Linked DNA regions of Streptomyces sp. 2114.4. Each later gene encodes a partner of the first gene's protein in a complex. Links are inferred from orthologs where the notes say so. Each region holds a gene or a part of one and is shown in the gene's direction. Other genes may lie near its edges.

What was found. The genes of interacting proteins can lie anywhere in the genome.
Region 2: the proteins of rpsJ (region 1) and nusB are in contact, whole or in part, in a solved structure (PDB 3D3B), measured with the Escherichia coli proteins. The link is inferred for Streptomyces sp. 2114.4 from one-to-one orthologs.

What each region holds. Positions count from the first base shown.
Region 1 is NZ_FYEY01000001.1:3,471,286-3,475,070, reverse strand. What follows is about bases 684-3,587. They hold rpsJ (30S ribosomal protein S10), read left to right. Parts: upstream 684-1,933; coding sequence 1,934-2,242; downstream 2,243-3,587. Other genes in these bases: rplW (50S ribosomal protein L23), read left to right, coding at 3,560-3,587; rplD (50S ribosomal protein L4), read left to right, coding at 2,910-3,560; rplC (50S ribosomal protein L3), read left to right, coding at 2,257-2,901; CFW40_RS38915 (SUKH-3 domain-containing protein), read right to left, coding at 936-1,193; tuf (elongation factor Tu), read left to right, coding at 684-724. In the rest of the region: more of tuf, read left to right, coding at 1-683; more of rplW, read left to right, coding at 3,588-3,785. UniProt on the Escherichia coli protein: Involved in the binding of tRNA to the ribosomes. Part of the processive rRNA transcription and antitermination complex (rrnTAC). The complex forms an RNA-chaperone ring around the RNA exit tunnel of RNA polymerase (RNAP).
Region 2 is NZ_FYEY01000001.1:1,295,117-1,299,021, reverse strand. Bases 599-3,475 are described here. They hold nusB (transcription antitermination factor NusB), read left to right. Parts: upstream 599-1,758; coding sequence 1,759-2,193; downstream 2,194-3,475. Other genes in these bases: pyrR (bifunctional pyr operon transcriptional regulator/uracil phosphoribosyltransferase PyrR), read left to right, coding at 3,112-3,475; bldD (transcriptional regulator BldD), read right to left, coding at 2,390-2,890; efp (elongation factor P), read left to right, coding at 1,190-1,756; CFW40_RS05605 (aminopeptidase P family protein), read left to right, coding at 599-1,122. In the rest of the region: more of CFW40_RS05605, read left to right, coding at 16-598; more of pyrR, read left to right, coding at 3,476-3,702; CFW40_RS05580 (aspartate carbamoyltransferase catalytic subunit), read left to right, coding at 3,796-3,905. UniProt on the Escherichia coli protein: Part of the processive rRNA transcription and antitermination complex (rrnTAC). The complex forms an RNA-chaperone ring around the RNA exit tunnel of RNA polymerase (RNAP).

The sequences.
Region 1 (3,785 bases):
TGAGCTCCTCTCCGAGTACGAGTTCCCCGGCGACGACGTTCCGGTCGTCAAGGTCTCGGCGCTCAAGGCGCTCGAGGGCGACAAGGAGTGGGGCGACTCCGTCCTCAAGCTCATGGCCGCCGTCGACGAGGCGATCCCGCAGCCCGAGCGTGACGTCGACAAGCCGTTCCTGATGCCGATCGAGGACGTCTTCACGATCACCGGCCGTGGCACCGTTGTCACCGGTCGTATCGAGCGTGGTGTCCTCAAGGTCAACGAGACCGTCGACATCATCGGCATCAAGACCGAGAAGACCACCACCACGGTCACCGGTATCGAGATGTTCCGGAAGCTTCTCGACGAGGGCCAGGCCGGTGAGAACGTCGGTCTGCTGCTTCGCGGTATCAAGCGCGAGGACGTCGAGCGCGGCCAGGTCATCATCAAGCCGGGCTCGGTCACGCCGCACACCTCGTTCGAGGCCCAGGCGTACATCCTGTCGAAGGACGAGGGTGGCCGTCACACCCCCTTCTTCAACAACTACCGCCCGCAGTTCTACTTCCGTACCACGGACGTGACCGGCGTCGTGACCCTCCCCGAGGGCACCGAGATGGTCATGCCGGGCGACAACACCGAGATGTCGGTCGAGCTGATCCAGCCGGTCGCCATGGAGGAGGGCCTGAAGTTCGCCATCCGTGAGGGTGGCCGGACCGTCGGCGCCGGCCAGGTCACCAAGATCAACAAGTAATTCCGTTGATCCGGTTGATCCGGTCGTAGCTCCCCGGAGCTCACAAGGAGCCCCGCTCACCGTCAGGTGGGCGGGGCTCCTTGGCGTTCGGGTCGGGGTCTTCGGTGGGTCAGGAGAGGTATTCCTCGATGGGCTGAAGGCGCACCGTGTACAGGTGGGAAAATGCTTCGTGCATTCCTGTTCCTGCGTAGTAGGCGCCGGTGTGGTGCAGTTAGTACATCCGATTATCGGGGTCCATTGCCACGAGCCCGTTCTGGATTCTTTCCCACCCAATGGGAAATACTGGCTGTCGCGTATCGTCCATGGTGTCGGAGATCTGCTCGGCCGTATCGCTGCAGAATCTTGCGCAGGCGTTGAAGCGGTCTGTGTGCCCGGCGGCAGGGAAGAAGGGCACGTCGAGGGGCCCGTACGAGCGCAGGACGTCCTCCGCTTCCGGGAAGAGTCTGGCCTGGCAACCGTGTGCTGTCAGGTCGGCAAATGGCGAACTCCGCTAATTCCCGGACCCTTTCGGATGCGTCGCGAGCGGGGTGCCATCCGGCGTCAGCAAAGAGTTGATCGATCTCTGCCCGTGTCGGCGCGATCGGCATGTCCGGGCCCCTTCGTGCTGCGGATATTCTGTTTCGCCGGTAGCGGCGACCGACTGCGTTATTCCGTGACGAGGGGGACGGCTAACGGATCGCGGAACACGGAAGCGTTACCGCCGGCCCGATGAGCCGCCATCCGCTGCGTGCAGCCCACGGGCCGCCGGTGTGAAGTGAGTCAGGGTGGTGGCGGCCCTGGTTCCCGCCGCTCCGTTGGCCCGCCGCGGCCGAGGGGGCACCCGCTCAGCCCGGCGGTCGGGTAGTGTCTCCCGCTTCAGTTGGCCAGTGCCGTGGCCTGTATGGCACACTGTCCAGGTTGCTCGGTTGAGTGCCGATGCTGCGCGCCTCCCGCCGGGAGGACCGGAAGCGAGTCCCAGGTATTCGTCGTCCCTTCTCAGGGTCGGAAATACGGGAATCTTCCGGGAAGCGTCAGCGGGGTGCCTCGGCCAGGCGCCCGGTGGGTGTCCTACCCCCACGCATTCCTTCCAGAGGGATCCTCCTTGTGGGGATTTACCGGAAGGCGCGCGACACGCCCGACCGCGGGGGTCGGAGGTAGGGCGGTGCTCCTCACGGAGCACAGCACATCGGGTCCCAGAGCGTTTACGAGAGACAGGACTACGAAGTAGCCATGGCGGGACAGAAGATCCGCATCCGGCTCAAGGCCTACGACCACGAGGTCATCGACTCCTCGGCGAAGAAGATCGTCGAGACGGTGACCCGTACTGGTGCGTCGGTCGCGGGCCCGGTGCCGCTGCCCACTGAAAAGAACGTGTACTGCGTCATCAAGTCGCCGCACAAGTACAAGGACTCGCGCGAGCACTTCGAGATGCGCACGCACAAGCGCCTGATCGACATCCTCGACCCGACGCCCAAGACCGTTGACTCGCTGATGCGCCTGGACCTTCCGGCCGGCGTTGACATCGAGATCAAGCTCTGAGAGGCGCGGAAGAGATGGCTAAGCAGATCAAGGGCATCCTGGGCGAGAAGCTCGGCATGACCCAGGTCTGGGACGAGAACAACCGTGTCGTCCCGGTGACCGTGGTGAAGGCCGGCCCCTGTGTCGTTACCCAGGTGCGCACCAATGACCAGGACGGTTACGACTCCGTCCAGATCGCCTTCGGCGAGATCGACCCGCGCAAGGTGAACAAGCCCCTCAAGGGCCACTTCGCGAAGGCCGACGTCACCCCCCGTCGTCACCTCGTCGAGGTCCGTACCGCCGACGCCGGCGAGTACACCCTCGGCCAGGAGCTGACCGCTGAGACCTTCGAGTCCGGCGTCAAGGTGGACGTGACCGGCAAGAGCAAGGGCAAGGGCTTCGCCGGTGTCATGAAGCGTCACGGCTTCCATGGCGGCAAGGCCTCCCACGGTGCCCACCGCGTGCACCGTAAGCCTGGCTCCATCGGTGGCTGTGCCACCCCGGGCCGCGTGTTCAAGGGCATGCGGATGGCCGGCCGTATGGGCAATGAGCGGGTCACCACCCAGAACCTGACCGTCCATGCCGTTGACGCGGAGAAGGGCCTGCTGCTCATCAAGGGCGCAGTTCCTGGTCCGAACGGCGGCCTCGTCCTGGTCCGTACCGCGGCCAAGGGGGCCTGAGGTAACCGATGAGCACCATTGACATCCTTTCGCCGGCAGGCGACAAGGCCGGTAGCGTCGAGCTCCCCACGGAGATCTTCGACGCCAAGGTCAGCGTTCCGCTGATCCACCAGGTCGTTGTCGCGCAGCTGGCCGCGGCCCGTCAGGGCACGCACAAGACCAAGACTCGCGGCGAGGTCCGCGGCGGTGGCAAGAAGCCGTACCGCCAGAAGGGCACCGGCCGTGCGCGTCAGGGTTCGACCCGCGCGCCGCAGTTCGCCGGCGGTGGCATCGTCCACGGCCCCGTGCCGCGTGACTACAGCCAGCGGACCCCGAAGAAGATGAAGGCCGCCGCCCTGCGCGGTGCCCTCACCGACCGGGCCCGCAACAGCCGCATCCACGTCGTTTCCGGCGTGGTCGAGGGCGACATCTCCACCAAGGCCGCCAAGACTCTCCTCGGCAAGGTCAGCGAGCGCAAGAACGTGCTCCTGGTCGCCGAGCGCAGCGACGAGGCCGCGTGGCTGTCCGCCCGCAACCTGCCCCAGGTTCACATCCTGGAGCCGGGCCAGCTGAACACGTACGACGTGCTCGTCTCCGACGACGTGGTCTTCACCAAGGCCGCTTTCGAGTCCTTCGTGTCTGGCCCCAAGGCCGCTGAGACCGAAGGGAGCGACGCCTGATGACTGAGGCCGTCGTCACCAGCAAGACCTTCTCGGACCCGCGTGACGTGCTCGTCAAGCCGGTTGTCTCGGAGAAGAGCTACGCCCTGCTGGACGAGAACAAGTACACGTTCATCGTCGCGCCGGGCGCGAACAAGACCCAGATCAAGCAGGCCGTCGAGGCGGTCTTCTCGGTCAAGGTCACCGGGGTCAACACGATCAACCGGCAGGGCAAGCGCAAGCGCA
Region 2 (3,905 bases), 2.2 Mb from region 1 along the record:
CCGTACGCTCGTGATATGTCCGAGTTGTACGCGGCCCGACGCACGCGGCTGCGTGATCGCGTAGCCGCGACCGGAAGTGCCGCCGCACTGATCTCGCGCCCCGCGAACGTCCGCTACCTCACCGGCTGCGCGCCGCCCGGCGCCGCGCTGCTGCTGGGCCCGGCCGACGAGGTGCTGCTGTGCGGCAGGCCGCTGAGCGGTGATCCCGCCGAGGGCCGGCCGGCCGATGACGTACGGGTGTCGGTGCTGCCGACCCGTGGCGGCGACCCGGTGGTGGCCGGCGCCGACCTCGCCGCGACGGCCGGCGCGGACACCCTGGCCGTCGAGGAGCACCACCTCACCGTCACCCGGCACCGCGCCCTCTCCCAGGTCGCGCCCCGGCTGCGGCTGACCGACCTGGCCTGCGCGGTCGAGGGACAGCGGCTGGTGAAGGACGACGACGAGATCGCCTGTCTGCGGATCGCCGCCGAGATCGCCGACCAGGCCCTGGGGGAACTCCTGGAATCGATCCTGGTTGGCCGCACCGAGCGGCATCTGGCACTGGAGCTGGAGCGCCGGCTGGTGGACCACGGCGCGGACGGCCCGGCCTTCCCCACCTCCGTCGCGACCGGCCCGAACGCCGGCCGCCCCGGGCATCTGCCCACCGACCGGCGGGTCGAGGAAGGCGACTTCCTCAGTGTCTGCCTGGGCGCCAATTACCGCGGCTACCGCTGCGAGATCGGCCGGACCTTCGTCATCGGCACCACGCCCTCGGACTGGCAGATCGAACTGTACGATCTCGTTTTCGCAGCCCAGCGCGCCGGGCGCGAGGCACTTGCGCCGGGTGTGGAGTGCCGCGAGGTGGACCGGGTGACCCGAAATGTGCTGGACGCCGCGGGGTACGGGGAGCGGCTGGGAGCATGGACCGGGCACGGCGTGGGGCTCGAAATCGACGAGGACCCTCAATTGTCGCCTGCCGCCATGGGTAAACTGGACGCTTGCGTGCCGGTCACCGTCGAGCCGGGGGTTCACATCCCGGGCCGCGGAGGTGTCCGGATCGACGACACACTCGTCGTCCGCCCCGAGGCGGACGGCGGGCCCGAGCTACTCACGATCACGACCAAGGAGCTGCTCGCACTCTGAGCCGTAGAGGTTCGGTGGGCGTGTGCTCCGGGGTCCCACCACCTGCAGTCCAGGAGATTCCGCAACCGTGGCATCCACGAACGACCTCAAGAACGGCATGGTGCTCAAGCTCGAAGGCGGCCAGCTCTGGTCCGTCGTCGAGTTCCAGCACGTCAAGCCCGGCAAGGGCCCGGCCTTTGTCCGCACCAAGCTCAAGAACGTGCTGTCCGGCAAGGTGGTGGACAAGACCTTCAATGCCGGCGTGAAGGTCGAGACGGCCACCGTCGACAAGCGCGGGATGCAGTTCTCGTACATGGACGGCGACTACTTCGTCTTCATGGACATGGACACCTACGACCAGCTGCACGTCGACCGCAAGGCCGTCGGCGACGCCGCGAACTACCTCATCGAGGGCTTCGAGGCGGTCGTGGCGCAGCACGAGGGCGAGGTGCTGTACGTCGAGCTGCCCGCCGCGGTCGAGCTGACCATCAAGCACACCGAGCCCGGTGTGCAGGGCGACCGCTCCACCGGCGGCTCCAAGCCCGCCGAGCTGGAGACCGGCTACTCCATCCAGGTGCCGCTCTTCATCACCACCGGTGAGAAGATCAAGGTCGACACCCGCACGGGCGACTACCTCGGCCGGGTGAACAGCTAACCGTGGCTGCCCGCACCAAGGCCCGTAAGCGCGCCTTCCAGATACTCTTCGAGGCCGACCAGCGCGGTGCCGATGTGCAGTCCGTGCTCGCGGACTGGATGCGGCACGCCCGGACCGACCCCCGGCAGCCGCCGGTGAACGAATACACCCTGCAGTTGGTCGAGGGGTACGCGGACCATGTCGCCCGGATCGACGAGCTGATCTCCACCTACGCGGTCGACTGGGACCTGGACCGGATGCCGGCGGCCGACCGCAGCATCGTGCGGCTCGGTGCCTATGAACTGCTGTGGGTGGACGACACGCCGGACGCGGTGGCGATCGACGAAGCCGTACAGCTCGCCAGGGAGTTCTCCACGGACGACTCCCCGGCCTTCGTCAACGGCCTCCTCGGCCGGTTCAAGGAGCTGAAGCCGAGCCTGCGGCGCGAGGCGCAGTAGGCGGTCGGCAGAGCGTGTGAACGGGCCCGGAGCGAAGGGCAGTGCTCCGGGCCCTTCGCATGCCCGCAGAACGCCGTACGGGGGCTCTCCTGGTGCACTGTCCGCGCGCCGTGCGCGCCGTCCGTGCGCCGGTACACAGAAACCGCCGCCCCGGAGGTCCGGAGCGGCGGCACGTTTCTGCAGGTGGTGCGGTGGATCAGAGCTCGTCGTGCTGCACGGCACGGCGCGCTTCCGCGTCCAGCACGCCCCAGCTGATCAGCTGCTCGGTCAGCACCGAGGGCGACTGGTCGTAGATGACCGCGAGGGTGCGCAGGTCGTCCTGGCGGATCGAGAGGACCTTGCCGTTATAGTCACCGCGCTGGCTCTGGATGGTGGCCGCGTAGCGCTGCAGCGGGCCGGCCTTCTCCTGCGGGACATGGGCCAGGCGCTCCAGGTCGAGCACCAGCTTCGGCGGCGGCTCGGCCGCCCCGCCCGGTGTCGTCCCCGGCAGTAGTTCCTGCACCGGAACGCCGTAGAAGTCCGCCAGCTCGGCGAGGCGCTGCACGGTCACGGCACGGTCGCCGCGCTCGTACGAACCCACCACCACGGCCTTCCAGCGGCCCTGGGACTTCTCCTCGACGCCGTGGAGAGAGAGGCCCTGCTGGGTGCGGATGGCGCGGAGCTTGGCCCCGAGCTGTTTGGCGTATTCGCTGGACATAAAACTCCCCAGACGGCTGTATCGACATGCGGCTCCGCCGCGGGCTGGTAACTCACTGTGAGGTTACGCAGCGTAATCTGACTTCGTCAAGCGGAACGGGGCAGACCCTCACCCGTCAGGGGTGCGGACCGCTCCTGTGAGGGGCCCTGATAGCCTGGGCTGCGTAATTCCGACGTCCTTTAAGGTCCGTCCCGTGAGGCGGAGAAGGAGGTCCGTTTCATATGGACGCAAGCAGTTCCGACACGACGGATCGGCTCCCCGCACGCCCGGTGCTCGAAGGCCCGGACATCGCGCGGATGCTCACCCGCATCGCCCACGAGATCGTCGAGCGCGCCAAGGGCGCGGACGATGTGGTGCTCCTGGGGATCCCCACCCGCGGCGTCTTCCTCGCCCGACGGCTCGCCGCCAAGCTCGAAGAGATCACCGGCCGCACGGTCCCGGTCGGCTCGCTCGACATCACGATGTACCGCGACGACCTGCGCCTGGGCCCGGCCCGCACGCTCGCCCGCACGGACATCCCCGCCGACGGCATCGAGGGCCGGCTCATCCTGCTCGTCGACGACGTGCTCTTCTCCGGACGCACCATCCGTGCCGCGCTGGACGCGCTGGGCGACATCGGACGGCCGCGCGCCGTGCAGCTGGCGGTCCTCGTCGACCGCGGCCACCGCGAACTGCCGATCCGTGCCGACTACGTAGGCAAGAACCTCCCCACGTCGCTGCGGGAGACGGTCAAGGTCCAGCTCACCGAGGAGGACGGCCGGGACGCCGTGCTGCTCGGCGTGAAGCACCCCGCCCCGGCCGGCGAGCGATAGCGCACCGCGCACGGACCCGGTGACCCCGGGTCCGCAGGCATGCCCGCTCGACGGATATTCCCGTACACCTCCTTCACTCACGGAGAAAACCGGATGAAGCGTCACCTCATCTCGGCCGCCGATCTCACGCGCGACGACGCCGTCCTGATCCTCGACACCGCCGAGGAGATGGCCCGGGTCGCCGACCGGCCGATCAAGAAGCT